Regions from separate parts of the Cohnella cellulosilytica genome, predicted to be linked through region 4. Evidence: riboswitches for the same ligand, from Rfam matches in the RefSeq annotation. Region 4 holds a riboswitch; each other region holds the start of a gene.
The links. Region 4 has a riboswitch for cyclic di-GMP ahead of ACFFT4_RS02890 (fibronectin type III domain-containing protein). Riboswitches for the same ligand answer to the same signal wherever they lie in the genome.

Region 1 (3,905 bases), on a different contig from region 4:
TTTACCACGCTTTGCTGAACAATTTCTAAACTTTTTCGAGAGGAACGCAAATTTTATTGCCTCGTTGTACAGATTTTGTTCAGCCCGATAGTTTATTATTTCAGGTTGAACGCACCCTGTACAGGTAAAGGCAGATGGTAAATCTATGAAACTAACCGGAACAGCCGTCACGAAAATCGCCGCCTACGTTCTGATCGCAGCCGGCCTCGCCCTGCTGGCCTTCCCGACGGTTCGCGAGTATTTGCAGGATCGGGAACAGCAGCGAATTTTGCAGCAATTGGAGCAATCCTTGTCACCCGTCGAGCCCGCCCGCTCTTACGATATTCAAAGCGAGTACAGCCGGCTCTCCCATGTACTTGACGCAGGCCTGGAGCAGACAGGAACGGAAGAACCCGAGCCGTCCGAAACTCCCGAAGAGCTGATGGATGAGCGGACGATCGGAATTATCGAAATTGATAAAATCGAGCTGAAGCTGCCGATTCTGGAAGGGGCGACGACGCAGACGATGAAGGTCGGAGCCGGTCACATGACGGAAACCGCGCCGCTTGGCGAGATCGGCAACGCGGCCGTCGCAGCCCACCGCGCCCGTACGAAAGGACGAATGTTCAACCGGCTTAACGAAGTGGACATCGGCGACCGGATCGACATCCGTACGAGAAACGACAGCTTCGTCTATCAAGTGACCGACATTAAAGTCGTGCTTCCAACCGACCTGTCCGTGCTGGACAACGACGGGGACAAAGCCACCCTCACCTTAATCACATGCGACCCGCTCGTGAATCCGACGCACCGCCTCATCGTTCGCGCCGAACGGGTTGAAGATCAAGGTTGAAGCCTCTCTGCAAACACAAAAAAAAAAAAAAAAAGCGTCCGGAATCTTTGACGATTCCGGACGCTTCGAAGTTTAATCAATAATATTTAGCGGCTGCATAGTCGCTTGCCTTTTTCGCGAACGCTGCTTTCTTGTCGCCTTTGCTCAACCCCGCGTCCACCGTCGTATCGACGACGACCCATTTCCCGTTCAGATAAACCTCGTTCCACGCATGATATTCGTCGACCAAATTCGATTTTCCCATAACCAGCTTGGCCGGAATGCCCTCGCTGCGCAGCATTGCCGCGTACAAGGTGGCGTAGCCGTAGCAGATGGCTTTGCCCGAAGCGAGCGTACCGTCGATGTCGGGAACGTAATCCGAGGTGATCTTGCGAGCCAAATCTTTGTCGTAGCTGACATTGCGAACGATATATTCGTAGATCGCTTTCGCCTTCTGTTCGTCGGTCGCGGCGCTCTTGGTCAATTGCTTCGTCTTGGCCAGCGTCTTGCCCGCGTTCTCCCAGGCGATCGATAAGGTGGAATTCAAGAACACATCGGGCGTATTTTTAACGGTTACGCTGATTTTCTCCGTGAGATTCACACGATACTTGTTGCCGGTAACTCGCTCGAGCACCATAACCTCGTATTGCCCGTTCCCCATCTGCAGCGGCAGCCATACGATCTGTCCATCCGCGGACGTGTTCAGCGTGTAAGTGTAGCTGGTTCCGTTCTTCGATATTTTCGCTTTCATATCCACAGTCGGCTTGCTCGCCAGGCGAATGCCGATCGTGCCCTTGGTCAATGCGCTCGTATCTAATGCCGCTTTGTTCGCTCCCGCGCTTGCAAAAGCGAGAGTCGGAACCGCAGCGAAGAGAATGAAAATCGTTAACAGCAACCTGGCAGGTTTAAACATAAACCCCAAACTCCTTTCGGTAGCTGGCTGCCATTCCTCGCGGAAGAGAAGGCCCTTTAGCTTTGCGTCCCTGCCTTTCGACAGGTTTGCCGTTATCGTGAAGCTTGTCCGAATAAAACAAAAAAAGCCCAGTCTTTCGGTAGCTGGCTATCATCCTTCCATGGGAAGGGAAGACCCTCTAGCTTTGCGTCGCTGTCTTTCGACAGGTTTGCCGTTATCGAGCTTGCTTTAATTAAGTAAATTATAGCGAAATTCCGTCGAAAAAGCAAGAAAAACCTGCCAATAATCTTGGCAGGTTTAGTAGAATTTATCTCTGTTCTCTATCTCTTACTCTATTCTCTATTTTTTCTTGATAAGGGAAATTCTTTTGCGGTTCAGGAAGATCACTCCCGCAGCAATAAGCGCCAGACCCGCGATTTGCAGCGGCAGCGGGCTGTCTTCCCCGGTTTTCGGCAATGCTTTGCCCGGAGCCTTGCCTCCGGCGTCTACCCCGCCGAGTGGAACATCGTCCACGTCGATCTCGACGAGAATTTCCTGTTCATTGCCTTCCGAATCGATCACGATGATGGTAAAGGAATCTTTGCCTTTGTAGTCTTTGTCCGGCGTATATTTCCATTTGCCGTCCGGCGTGATCGTAACCGTGCCATGCTTCGGTTCTTCTCCGACTTTAACTTTGCCGCCTTTAGGAACTTCCGTTGTTCCTTCGACCGGCTTCTCGTTCGTCGTTTTCTCTTCTACCTTCTCGATCGGCTTGCTCGGCTGCGGAGTCTCGGAAGGTCCCGGGGTCTCCGACGGGCCTGGCGTCTCCGAAGGCTCCGGATCTTCCGTCGGCCCCGGCGTCTCGGTCGGCTTCGGCTCCTCCGTCGGCTGCGGCGTCTCCGACGGTCCCGGATCAGGCGTCCAGCCTCCTCCGGAGCTTGGGACGTAGATTAACCCAACGTCAATGCTGAGATCCTCCCACACTTGACCGACACCATCGCCAATCGTAATCACGGCGGTGAAGCCTTTGGTCAGTTGGTTGGAATCCTGCTCGGGATCTACTCCGGCTTCCTCTGCTTTCGTCAGTTTATATCGGCTTGGAATGAGGAATTCAACGTAATAATCCCCACCTACCAAGTGATCAAACAGGTAGTAGCCCGGTTTTCCGGAATTGTCGGATTTCGTTTTTGTTTCAGCAAGCGGATTTTTGTCCTTATCGTACAATTTGACCGTAATTCCGTTTACGCCATAGTTTTGGTTTTCATCTTGTTTGCCGTTGGAATTGCTGTCCAACCACACATAGTTGCCGATAGCCCCGTTCGCAATCAAACCGAGATCGATCGTATGATCTACCCAATCCGGCGATCCGGGCGCGCCGCCAATCACAATCTGATCCGTGAAACCGTCATTGTCTGTCGGGTCGGAATCCTTGTCGTCGGCGCCAACGCCTGCTGTAGTCTTGGTGTAATCAACAGGGACAATGAATTTCACATAATACGTACCGGCCAGCAGGTTGTCAAACAGGTAGTAGCCTGGCTTTCCGTCTTTGGTTTGGGTTATCGCAGTCGCGATTGGCGTTCCCGATTTGCTATCCTTGTACAGCTCCACTTCAATACCGTTTACTCCGTCGGAATCCGCATCATTCTGAATGCCGTCTCTGTTGCGGTCCAACCACACATAGTTGCCGATCTCTCCGCGCGGAACCAGTCCAAGGTCAATCGTAAGATCGTCCCATACGGAATCGGGATCGGAGCCGCCGATTGGAATGATAGAGGTTATTCCCTCGTTATCCGTCGTATTGGAATCATTGGTCGAATCCGTTCCATCTGCTTCTGCCGTGGTTACGCCATAATCGTCAGGTATAATGAATTGCACCTTGTAATTACCCTGCGGCAGACCTGGGAACAGATAAAATCCTTTTTTGCCCTCATGATCCCTAGTGAATGTTTGAGCGATTTGAACTCCCGTATCGTTAAACAATTTCACTGTGATTCCGTTGATTCCGTTCTCGCTAGCGTCCTGCAGACCATTCTCATTTTCGTCAAACCAGACGTAGTTGCCAATAGAACCTACCGGAACGATAACGACAGGAATTTCATGTTCATCCGTAACCTCGGGCACTTCGTCCGGTTCTACCCCGACTTGGTTAACAACCCGGGTCCCGCTCTGATCCGAAGCTTTTACCAGATAGGTATATACAAT
Region 2 (3,905 bases), on a different contig from region 4:
AGCCTTGCACGAACTCCCGGGTCGCCGACTCGATCAGCTGCGTCGGCTTCGTGAAGATTTCCGAAATCTCTTTCAGCTTCTCGTATTCCGTCTGCCGAATGTTGCGTATGTTCGAGATGACGGATTGCAGCTCCTTGATCGCCGGAAGAATGTCCTTCATCTTCGTCTCCAGCAGCAGCTGCACGATCTGGCCGAAGCGGACCGGCTGACGCTTCGCTTCAAGCGCGCCCTCCAGCAGCCTGGACGCCTCGAGCAGCTTCTCGATCGAATCGCACAGCTGCTTCGACGTATGGTAGAGGCGATTGAACAGCACGCCGAAGTAACCCGAATACAGCCGGCTCGAAATGACGTTGCCCCGTACGTTAATGCTGCCCGTCGCCGTAATCGTGGAATTGAACACATTCCCGTATACATAGACGTTGCCCAGCGACTCGACGATCATATTGTCGGTAACGTCCCCGCAGACGATCACGTCTCCGGAGAAAACGATGTTGCCCGTCGAGATGTCCACGTTGCCCGATACGACGTACGAGGTCGAGACGTCGAACGTCTTGATTTTCCCGCCCGTAATTCGGGGCCGTCCCTGCTTGCGCGCGATCACCTGGCCTTCCGGAGTGAGCTCCACGTTCGGCTTGGCCAGAATAAACAAGTCCTTGGGAGGCGTCGGCAGCGTCACGTTGCCCAGAACGTCGTACCCGGCGGTGCCGTCCACCATCGGAATTTTGCGGGCCATCAGATCGCCCTTCTGCACGGTCGGAATCCGCAGGTGATTGCGGAAATCGATCGCGCCCTCGACCTCGAAAAACTCGCTCCGCACCTGCTGGTCGAAGTAAATTTCCAGCCTGGCGTCTTCCCCATCCGCGGGAGCTTTGCCGCTGGCCACGACGATCGGCTCGAACGTGGGCCGGAGCAGCTCCTGCTGGATGGCGGCGAACTCGATCCGCGATTTGATCGACATCGCCTCCAGCTTCGCCACCACGTCGGCGAGCTGGACGGTCTTCAGCACGATGCTCTCGTCGTCCTCCGCCCGGACGGTCACCCTCCGCTCGGGGCCGTCGTCGACAATTCTGGCCGCGTATCGCTCCGTCGCGAACAGCCGCAGATAAGCAAACAGCTTGTCCTCCGAGACGGTAATCTCGAACAGCGGCTGCTCTTCCACTTTCCAGACGATTTTGTCCGAGGCCCGTACGGGAGCTTCCCATACGACTTCCTCGTCGTTAACGAACAGCCGGACGGGGCTCATCGGATAAATGACAGCGTATTCTCCGCCGGCAGCGGGGTCCTGAACGTAGATTTGCTGGTTGCGAATCCGTATCGTTCCGTCCCGCGCGGGGCCCTGCCCGTTCCCGTCCGGCTCGCCGGACACCGACAAGGCGTCATCGTCCGCTTCCCTGCCTTCGCTGTCGATGTCCAATTGATGGATCAGCTTCTTCAGCTCGGCTTCGGATATTTGCCTCTTCAAGCTCAACACCTCTCGACAACAAAAAAGACACCTCCCGAATGGGAAGGTGCCTTAACGCTCCATTCGGCGGCCTGGCAGCCATTGAACTGGGGAGTTCTTTAGGCCCATAGCTTTGCGTCCCCTTCTTTCGAAGGGTTTGCCTTTTCGTGTGTGCGTCTCCTCGATGTATATTTAACTAGAACAAATGAATATCTCCGCCTATTTACGTCACGCTTCGATATCAATTATAAGTCTATAGTCGCAACAATTTCAAGAGATTTATCGCGTGCCGGCCTATTCCAGCTTCACGACCCACCCGAACGGATCCTCGATCGCGCCTCTTTGGATGCCGGTCATGAAGTCGTACACTCTGGCCGACAGAGGCCCCGTCCGTCCCCCGTTCAGCGTCAGCTTGTCGCCCTGCCAGTTCAGTTCCCCGATCGGAGAAATGACGGCGGCCGTTCCGGTGCCGAACGCTTCCTCCAATGTCCCTTTCCGATACGCCTCGACCAGCTCGTCGATCGAAATCGTTCTCTCCTCGACTTCCACGCCCCAATGCTTCAGCACCTGGATAACGGAATCCCGCGTAACGCCGTCCAGAATGCTTCCGTTCAGCGCCGGCGTGACGACCTTGCCGGCGACTTTGAAGAAGACGTTCATGCTGCCGACCTCTTCGATATATTTGCGGTGCACGCCGTCCAGCCAGAGCACTTGGGAATAGCCTTTGCCGGAGGCTTCCTCCTGAGCTTTAAGTCCCGCCGCATAGTTGCCGCCGGTCTTGGCGTTCCCCACCCCGCCGGTAACCGCGCGCACATATTCCGACTCCACGTAGATGGTGACCGGGTTGATGCCTTCCGCGTAATACGAGCCTACCGGGGACAGAATGATCATGAAATAGTAGCTTTCCGACGGGGATACGCCCAGCGTCGCCTGCGTCGAGACGACGAAGGGACGAATGTACAGCGACGTGCCTTCGTCGGTCGGAATCCAGTCCTCGTCGACCTTGAGCAGCTGCTTCAGAGCGGCCATCGCCAGATCCTCGTCGATCGGCGGAATGCTCAGACGGGCGTTGGAGCGGTTAAGCCGCTGCAGATTTTTGAAGGGACGGAAGAGCAGCACCGGTCCTCCCGGCGTCTTGTAAGCCTTCATGCCCTCGAAGACGGTCTGGCCGTAATGGAACACCTTGGCGGCCGGGTCCAGCGAGATCGGCTGATAAGGAACGACGCGGGGATCGTGCCATCCTTGGCCCGAATTGTACTCCATAATAAACATGTGGTCCGTAAAATGCTTGCCGAAAACGAGCGTCGAAGCGTCCGGCTTCGCCTTGGATGCGGTCGTCCGTTCTACCGGGATTGCGTGTGCCATGTCCGAATAGTCTCCTCCTTGATTGAACGCGCTTTATAATTGAATGATACCAGAGTGCGATGTATATTGATAATATCTGTTTTATCGGTGATGCATACCTTTAGAGTATGGGAGGAATCGAGATGGACATGCGGCAGCTCCGGTATTTTCTGGCGATCGCGCACGAGGGTCAGATTACCCGCGCGGCCAAGCAGCTGAACATGGAACAGCCCCCGCTCAGCCGCCAGCTCAAGCTGATCGAGCAGGAGCTCGGCGTCGTGCTGTTCGACCGCAACGGCAAGCGGCTGCAGCTCACCCAGGCGGGCGAAATGTTAAGGGACAGAGCGCTGGTCCTGATGAAGCAATTCGAGGATACGATAACCTACGTGCAGGAGCTGGGAGAAGGCGTGCAGGGCGTTCTGTCAATCGGAGCCGTCGTCTCCTGCGTCTCCCTGCTCCCTCCTGTTCTGCGCAAATTTACCGAGAAATATCCGCAGGTGACCTTCAAAATCCAGGAAGGAGACCACTTCCTGCTCGGAGAGCTGCTGGAGAACCGCGATCTCGAATTTATCGTCACCCGTCTCCCGTTCCAATCCGATTTTCAGTCGCAGCATTATTCCGTTCTCCCGCTGCCCTCCGACCCGTTCGTCGCCCTGCTTCCGAGCGAATGGTGTCCTCCCGGCCAACGTGCGATGACGATGGAGGAGCTGGCGGGCTTCCCTTTTCTAACCTTGAAAACGGACCGGACCACGGGGATGCACCTGCAGGTGTTCCACGAATTCAAGCGATTCGGCCTGGAGCCCCGGATCGTCAGCGAGTGCTCCAGCGTGGCCATCGCCATTTCGCTCGTCGCCGCCGGAATCGGCGCGGCCGTCCTGCCGAATTCGGTCATGCGCTCGTTCGCGCCCCCGAGCATTGCGAAAGTCGCGATCGCGGACGCCCATTTCCACAGCGAGATCGGCGTAGTGTGGCTCCGCGACCGCCATCTCTCGAAGAGCGCGAGGCATTTGATGGAAATGCTGGTGGAGCAGATCTGATCGGCAAGCGCAGAGAAAGGATGCCCCGACCTTCCCGGTCTGGCGGACACCCCCTCTAGCGCTTCGTTTATTTGGCTACGAAT
Region 3 (3,905 bases), on a different contig from region 4:
TGGGAATCCAATGGATCGATTTTATCCTTTTTTTGATGCTTTTTCTGCTATTCATCGGCGTTATCGCCGTTAACAGAATTACGACGACGCATAAAGTGTATTTGGCTTTTCATTTTATCATGATGCTGTGGCCGCTCGGACAGTTCGCGGTCAAGCTGACGGATTTTCCCAACGTTCAACTGTTTTTCATCAATTTATCCTTCGTGGCCTTGGGAATGCTTGGCCCGGGGTGGTTATTCTTCGTTTTTTTCCTCGCGAATCGAACGACCCAGTTGAAAGGGAGCCGGGTTCTGCTGTATATTGGCCCGGCGGTCGTCTGCATCGCGGCGGCGATGTGGAACCCGGGCAAGCTGTTCATGGCCCCGGTCGTCGACGGCTATACCGAACGGGAATACGGCCCGCTGCTGTGGCTGCTCGTCCTCGTTCAATTCGCTTACCTTTTCGTCGCCCTGCTGAATATGTTTCACGCTCTGAGGAGCGTAACGTCCGTGAATCAGCGCAAGCAGCTTGCAACCGCTTTAATCGGCATGTTCGTACTGACGGGGCTCGGGCTGCTCGACGTATTCGTGAACGTATTGCTGGTCGAGTGGCTGCCGGTCGTTCCGGGCCTGCTCTCGATGGGCATTTTACTGTCGGATCTCTGCTTCGTCATCGCGATTTATCGGTTTGGCATGCTGGATATTTTGAGCATGGCCCAACGGGATATTTTCGAGCATATGACCACCGGCGTTATCGTCGTGGACGAGAACGGCAAAGTGCTGGAAGTGAACCGGGGCGCTTCGCCGCTCGTGCAAGTCGCCAAAGGCGAGACGTTCGAGATGGAGAAGTTTCTGGGCCCTTTGCAGGTGCAGGGGGAAGTCTACGAATTTCTGTACCGCTACAATCATCATCCCCAAGAGAAGCTGCAGATGGAATTTTCGCTTCAGGACTCGTCGGGCAGGCACGTGTCGATTCAAATATCGCCCGTCCTGGACAGCCGCAGAACGCTGCTCGGGCGGATTATTACCTTCCACGACGTCTCGGAGCTGCGCAAGCTGGTCGTGGAGATGAATCGCAAAAACGAGGCGCTGCACGAGCGAAACCTGGAATTGATCACGATACAGGAAGAATTGTTCCGCGTGAACCAGAAGCTGGAGCAGATGGCCGTCACCGACGGGCTGACCGGGTGCTTCAACCGCAGGTATCTGATGCAGCAATTGGAGCACGAAGTGCTGCTGAACATGAGGTATCAAATTCCGTTCGCCATTTTCTTGTTCGATATCGATTACTTTAAGCAAATTAACGATAAATACGGCCATCTTGTCGGCGACGAGGTGCTTCGCAGCACGGCGGAGATCGTTCGTTCGATGCTGCGGCGGACGGATATTCTGGCAAGATACGGAGGAGAGGAGTTCACCGTCTACCTGCCCCATACGAACCGGGAGCAGGCGGAGCTGCTGGCGGAGCGAATCATGCTCGCCGTCGGGGAGAACCAGGTGCAGGCCGGACCGGATAAAGTGGGCGTCACGATCAGCATGGGCGTGCTGTCCGAATCCAGCGACAACTTGAAATTCACCGATCCCAAGGAATATTTGCGAGAGGTATTCTCCAGCGCGGACGCCGCTCTGTACAAGGCCAAAAATGAAGGCCGCAACCGCGTCGTCATGGTGCGCTGACCGGGGCGGGGCTTGGCGGAGACGCAAAAAACATATGACGGAAAGTTAGCGAATATGGTACAATTATTCCAGCGGAAAACGGATTGCGATAAACGCAAACTTGCTGAAAAGCAAGGACGCAAAGCCACAGGGTCTAATGTCCAGCGGACGATGACAGCCTGGCTGCCGATAATCCTACAGGGATGATTCAGGCGAAACGGGCTGCTCCGATAGAGTTGCCTGTTTTTTTATATCCGACTTAAGCAAAATGGCGGGAAGGTGGTTGCGCGGAGATGTCGCATACCGAAGACAATAGAGCCGCATTAACCGAACTGGACAGAGATTTGCTGCCCTTAAACGTGCTTCTGCACTGTCGGACCGTCGTAGAAGGAAAAAATTTCGTCACGACCGGCGTCATGACCCATGTGGAAGGAGAATTGTTCGAGGTCGAGCTTCCCGAATTCGAGCAATTCGAGCTGGGAGAGCCGGTAAAGATGACCGTATATTCGCCGGCGGGAATCCAGTCGATGTCGTCCATCGTGTTCGCGAAATACGAAGGGGCCATCGCGATTCTCCAGCCCCCCGAGCTGCAGAAAAGATTCAAGGAAAGGCGGGAGTACCCCCGGGTCGAAATCGAGGGGAACGCCTTGGTCGTCCGCGTCCTGGGCGATTCCGGGGCGGGACGGGAACTCCAGAACTCGGAAAGCCTTACGATTCACGATATCAGCATATCCGGAATCAGCTTTTCCGGTCCGGACGCGCCGCATTTCGCCGCAAAGTCGAGGCTGAGAGCGACGATCGAAATCGGGATCACCTTCGACTGCGAGCTGGAAATCGTGCGCAGGGAAAGGCAGGAGGACCGGATCTATTGCGGGGCCAAAATGCACGTGCTCGAGCCCGAGATGCTGCGCCCGCTGCGCGCGCTTATCTTGCGCCAGCAGGTTCAGAAAAACGCCGACGCCCGCCGCGCCCTGGGCAAGAAACGTTAATATTATCGGGAGAACGCCAAGAACAAGGGTTGGACCAGCCGCTAACGGCGTCCAACCCTTGTTGTCGATTCAACCGCCGAACGCGTCCCGGAAAGCTTGCGTCAGCTTGACGCGATCGACGTCCCACAGCTCCGCGATGTCGGCGCTGACCTCCTCGTCCCACCAATCGGCAAGCTTCTTGCGGTTGCTTTTATTTTCCGAGATCCACATCAGATTGCCGATCACCCGCTTGAAATACAGCTCCTCGGCCTCCCGGACGAGCGGGGCGGGGATGTGCCGCTTCAGCCTTTTGACGGTCCGGTACAGCTCGTTCGAGCATGCCCGGCGGATGCTGCGCGGCGAAGGCAGCGGGGAGGCATGTTTTTCCTGAAACATTTTCATCGGCTACGCCTGCCTTTCTCTCCCATACCCTATGCAGGAGAAAAAGGGGCGGTTACCGCGAGCGCGAAGTTATTGGACGACGAGATAGCCGACCATCGGTCCGCCGCTTTTCGGATCGGAATGCGTCTGGCAGACGATGGTGTAGATGCCGGCTTCCTTCGGAGTGAAATTGACGACGGTCGTTTTGCCTTTGCTGATGGTGCCCTTGATGTCGAAGCCTTCGATGACGAACGGATGGGACTGGCCGTTGATGCCGGTAATGCGCAGCTCGACGGGCACGCCTTTTTTGGCGACGACGGTGCCGGGGTAGAACAGGTAGGTTTCCAGCTTTTTGCCGTTGTCTCCCTGAGCCGTGAATTCTCCTGTCGTCAAATACAGAATCTGCTTGGCCGTCTCGTCGCCCGCAGGCGCGATGGCGGGTTTGGATTGCTGCCAACCGATATACGCGCCGGCCAAAATGACGAGCGCCGCGATAATGGCGTACAGCTGGATTTTCTTGCGGTTAAGGATGACGATTTTATTCATGCCGCTCTCTCCTCTTCAACTTTGTCCACCTACTCGAAGTCTATGCCGGGGCCCGTCCGCTCATGACAAGCCTGCAACGATTTTGCGGGAACGCCGTATAACTGGAAGGCGGCTGCGGGGCTGTGCTAGAATGAAGACGGTTGTCCGAGGAGCGGAAGGATTTAACAATGGGGAAGAAAGCGGGTTGGAAACGATGATGGACACGCTGCACGAATGGTTGGCGCAATTGCTGGCCTGGGTCGAGAGCTTGGGGTATTGGGGCATTATTATCGGTTTGGCGATCGAAGTGATTCCGAGCGAGATCGTATTGGGGTATGCCGGCTATCTGGTCTATCAGGACATTATTTCTTTCCCGGTTGCCGTCGTCTGCGGAACG
Region 4 (3,905 bases):
AGGCTGCTGACCTCCGCGATTGGCATATTCGATTTGAATCCCGTACTCTTCTCCGGCCTCAAGCGGCAATGACCCGGAGAATGTGCCGTTTCCCGTTTCCTCCCACTTATCGATGAGAAGCACTCCGTTTACCCACAACTTCACACCGCCTCTCACGTCCATTTCGAACTCATAGGTCTCGGAGTAATAGGGGGTTACAGTCCCTGTCCATCTGACGGACATGTTCCCGTCGTTAAGCCCCGGCTTGGATACCGGCAATATATTGTTCAGATTTACATTCTCATCAACGACAGCGGATAAGTCGCCTGTCAGATCGGGCTCAGAATAATACTCCGCATTTAATCCGTAAATTCGATAATTTAATTTCGTCCGGGCATCTTCGCCTATTCCGGTAGAGACAAGAGGCTTCTGGTTTGCAGTGAGGCTGCCGCCTATGGCAACGACTCCCCCAGTCTGCAGGCTCAGATGGTTATTAACCTGAATATCGTCGCGAATGAATAAATCTCCCGAGTTGACCCGGATGTTCGCCGTTTGGTTATTGGATACCAGGTTGCCGACAACCATTTCCTGGGTGACATTCATATCCACCTTGGTATTAATGTGCAATTGATTGGAAACCAGAACGCGATCGGCCCGTACGTTCAATTGACCATTGTTGTAGATCAGGCTGCCTGCCATGAAATCGCCTGACACCTCTACGGCCGAATCATTATTCAAATGGAGCGTCCCGCCGATCCACAGATCGCCTCGAATTGACGATCCTGACGACTGCGGCGCAAGGATGTTCATAGTCAGGTTTGTATTCGCGTTTAAGTTGCCCTTAATGGCCAATACTCCATAAACGGTAAGCGTTAAATCCCGGTTTGTATTGATCCCTTCCGCAATCAAAAATACGGGTTTGTCCGGTGATCCGAACGTAGCCGAGTTGTCCAGATTCAGATGTCCCGTCTTCATCACGATTTGTTCGTCAGGACTCCCGGCAATAGCCGATTCCAGATCGCCTGCGCTGCATCCTGTGCAGGTTGAAGCTTGCATTTCCATCGTCGAGATGAGTTGCTCCATAGAACTTAATTGAGCATTCAGGTAGGTATTGATCGCCTGTCCCAACCCCTGGACCTTAATAGCAGGAATGGCATTATGTTCGTTACTCTGTCGGCCCGATAATAGGATCGTGTCTCCGGGTTGTTTATTTTGCACCGCTGGCAACCCGATATTGGGCAGAGACATTTGACGGATAACCGGAACGACTTTTGCAATCGTTATGGAGCGAATGGAGGTAGAAGCACTGACTGGATCAGCTGCCACGCTTAGTCTGCCGTCCGACACTTGGACTCGATTTTTTGCCGTCTCGTAATTTCCAGCCGGAAGAGCCAATTGATCCCAGAACACCACATCTTCTACACGGAGCGTGTTCATGCTCCCGTAGACGGAATTGCCGACACTGACTTCAACCTCGTAGCTTCCGGAAGGCAGTTCAATCTCCCATTGTCCTCCGGGTTGAACAATAATCGATGAATCCAACGTAGAGGGCCCGTAGACAGCTTCGTTTACCGAGAAGGAAGTATGATCAAAGTTCCACCCGTACGTATGCCCGTTTCTCTCTCCATAAATTTCTCCGTAATCCGGTATAGGCGTATCTCCGGCGGCGGTTGAACCTCCCCCAAATTGAATATGGATATCGGGCAACATCGAAGAGGCTTGGACCGGATGCCCTCCCCATGTGAGAACGAAGATTTGTGTAAGCAAGGCAAAGCATAAAATTTTGGCGACTATGGAAACAAACGAACCCTTCATCTCACATTCTCCCTCAGATAGATAGATTTGGAATTAAAAGAACGCAAAAAAAGCCTGAGAGCGGGCAACCCGGCGGCCATAGCAATCGATTTCATTCGATACCTTAGGTCCGTGGCTTTGCGTCCCTGTCTTTCGATCAGGTTTGCCTTTTTCAGTTCGCATGGCTATAAATCTTTGTAACTTTGTGATTAAATAGGAATAATTGCCCTTATATTCAGACAGTTTACACCATTTTCCTATTATGTTCTACTCATTTTTTTCAATTATTCATACTTTCGACATACGAGACAGTAAAACAACAGAACTACAGTTCTTAGAATAATGGTCTGGTTGTTCTAGTATATCACTCCTTATTTTTCCGTTGTTCCTGCATGTTCGCAACTCAAAAAGGCGACACAGGAGGGATGATCCCCTCGTCGCTAGCGAATTGGAATAATCGCGATAAAACGTATACGAAAAAAACCTGCGGCCGAAGTTGGCAGCAGGCTTTTTTATGAGACGCGGGATGGGAAGTCTAACCTTAATAAATGGAAATATCGGTTCCATAGAGATGAAGACAAAGACGTTTAGCAACAGACTGGGAAGAATAATTGTCCCATGATGTACTGTATAAAGGGAGCCTCCGGGACCGGCGTATCGCTTGAGCCCATGCGGACGTTACGCGCGTCGCGTATCCCTTGCCCCGATAATCCGCCAATGTCTCGACTCCGGCCTCTGCCGCTTTATCGCTGCTTCTTGCGCTGAAACAGACGGATACGGCCATGCCGTTTTCCGTCACCATAAAACAAGGCTCCCGAAGCTTCAGTTCCTTTAATAGAGATGGAAACCCCGCTTCTAAGCTGGATTTGTTGTCATCGGTGACCAACGCGGCGTCTGTGCAATCCTTTACGACTTTCGGGAATACAAAGGCCGGACCCGTCCATAAGCTTTTAATTCCTCTGTCCTTCTCCAATGCCCGAATGACAGGAGCAAGCTGCTCGGTTGGCTCATTCCGGCTCATCAGTTGTTGAACGTCATGAATTAAGCGTTCCGGCGTATCGCTCCGGAATCTGACAATGCTGCCGGACCCGGTGTGCCCCCAGAAAAAACGAGGTGCAGGCTGGTTTGCAGGCTCATTAATCGTTGTGATGCGTCCATCGCGATCGTGAACATAGAGCACTTCGGCTTGGATGCTCATCAGCTCCAACGGATTGTACAAAGGTTTGCCTCCTCTTTGGTTTATCCTTCACCCTTTCCCTGTGCGATTTTAATGATCATCAAATATCACTCGCTCTCGGCCGTAATCTGTAACGAGAATATCATTTTCGATACACTCCGTCCATCAGCCCTTTAATGTAGCCGACGGCGAACAGGCGGCCCAGCGTCTCGTAGCCGGGATTGCCGTTCTCCTCGCCCGCCATCGTCGGGACGTGGTCGGGACGAAGAGGGCCGTCGAAGCCGACCTCGGCATAGGTTCGAATGCATTCGTACATGTCGGTCATCCCGTCGTCGTGGAACGTCTCCTCGAAGCGTTCGGGCGTGCCTCTCGTATCCCGGAAGTGGACGAAGAACAGCTTGTCCTGCTTCGCGAATCTGCGAATCGTAGCCGGGATGTCCTCGCCCGCGGCCGACAGCACGCCTTGGCACAGACAGATGCCGCTGTACTCGCTCGGCACCAGATCGACGGCCCGCTGCAGCGCGTCGGCGCTCGTCACAATGCGCGACATCCCGCGGATGGGCGAGATCGGCGGATCGTCCGGGTGCAGGGCGAGCTTGACCTTGGCTTTCTCAGCCACCGGCACGATCGCCTCCAGATAGTATTTTAGGTTCGACCACAATTCGTCTTCGCTGACCGGCGCGTTTTCCGAATACGGCGCGTCGGCGACAAGAGAATGGTCGTAGCTGGAGACGAGCGCTCCCCCGCGCGTCCGGGTCGCGGTCGACGTTCGCAGCCAGTTGAAGTCGGCCATGAAATCGTAGCACCAGACCGGAATGCCCAGCTTGCCCATGTTGACGATCAGCTCCTGCACGGTCGCGATCTCCTCGTCGCGTCCCGGCTTGCCGAGCTTGATGAGGTTCGCGGGAGGACGGGATTCGATCACCTCGATCCGGAGGCCGGCATTCTCGTAGCG

Region 1: it holds a riboswitch for cyclic di-GMP, as region 4 does, so the genes downstream of both, ACFFT4_RS20240 (transglutaminase domain-containing protein) here and ACFFT4_RS02890 (fibronectin type III domain-containing protein) in region 4, are expected to answer to the same signal.
Region 2: it holds a riboswitch for cyclic di-GMP, as region 4 does, so the genes downstream of both, ACFFT4_RS07425 (flagellar assembly protein A) here and ACFFT4_RS02890 (fibronectin type III domain-containing protein) in region 4, are expected to answer to the same signal.
Region 3: it holds a riboswitch for cyclic di-GMP, as region 4 does, so the genes downstream of both, ACFFT4_RS22360 (PilZ domain-containing protein) here and ACFFT4_RS02890 (fibronectin type III domain-containing protein) in region 4, are expected to answer to the same signal.

The regions. Positions count from the first base shown of each region.
Region 1 is NZ_JBHMDN010000028.1:107,368-111,272, forward strand. It holds gene ACFFT4_RS20235 (class D sortase) at 146-832, shown strand; gene ACFFT4_RS20240 (transglutaminase domain-containing protein) at 909-1,724, opposite strand; cyclic di-GMP riboswitch class I at 1,740-1,825, opposite strand; cyclic di-GMP riboswitch class I at 1,860-1,947, opposite strand; gene ACFFT4_RS20245 (SdrD B-like domain-containing protein) at 2,064-3,905, opposite strand, start outside.
Region 2 is NZ_JBHMDN010000010.1:297,888-301,792, forward strand. It holds gene ACFFT4_RS07425 (flagellar assembly protein A) at 1-1,462, opposite strand, end outside; cyclic di-GMP riboswitch class I at 1,525-1,613, opposite strand; gene ACFFT4_RS07430 (branched-chain amino acid aminotransferase) at 1,736-2,806, opposite strand; gene ACFFT4_RS07435 (LysR family transcriptional regulator) at 2,929-3,822, shown strand; gene ACFFT4_RS07440 (CAP domain-containing protein) at 3,890-3,905, opposite strand, start outside.
Region 3 is NZ_JBHMDN010000032.1:43,071-46,975, forward strand. It holds gene ACFFT4_RS22355 (histidine kinase N-terminal 7TM domain-containing diguanylate cyclase) at 1-1,655, shown strand, start outside; cyclic di-GMP riboswitch class I at 1,739-1,825, shown strand; gene ACFFT4_RS22360 (PilZ domain-containing protein) at 1,928-2,623, shown strand; gene ACFFT4_RS22365 (dehydrogenase) at 2,693-3,004, opposite strand; gene ACFFT4_RS22370 (cupredoxin domain-containing protein) at 3,074-3,529, opposite strand; gene uptA (undecaprenyl phosphate transporter UptA) at 3,723-3,905, shown strand, end outside.
Region 4 is NZ_JBHMDN010000006.1:138,080-141,984, reverse strand. It holds gene ACFFT4_RS02890 (fibronectin type III domain-containing protein) at 1-1,794, opposite strand, end outside; cyclic di-GMP riboswitch class I at 1,855-1,951, opposite strand; gene ACFFT4_RS02885 (GNAT family N-acetyltransferase) at 2,315-2,992, opposite strand; gene ACFFT4_RS02880 (mannonate dehydratase) at 3,093-3,905, opposite strand, start outside.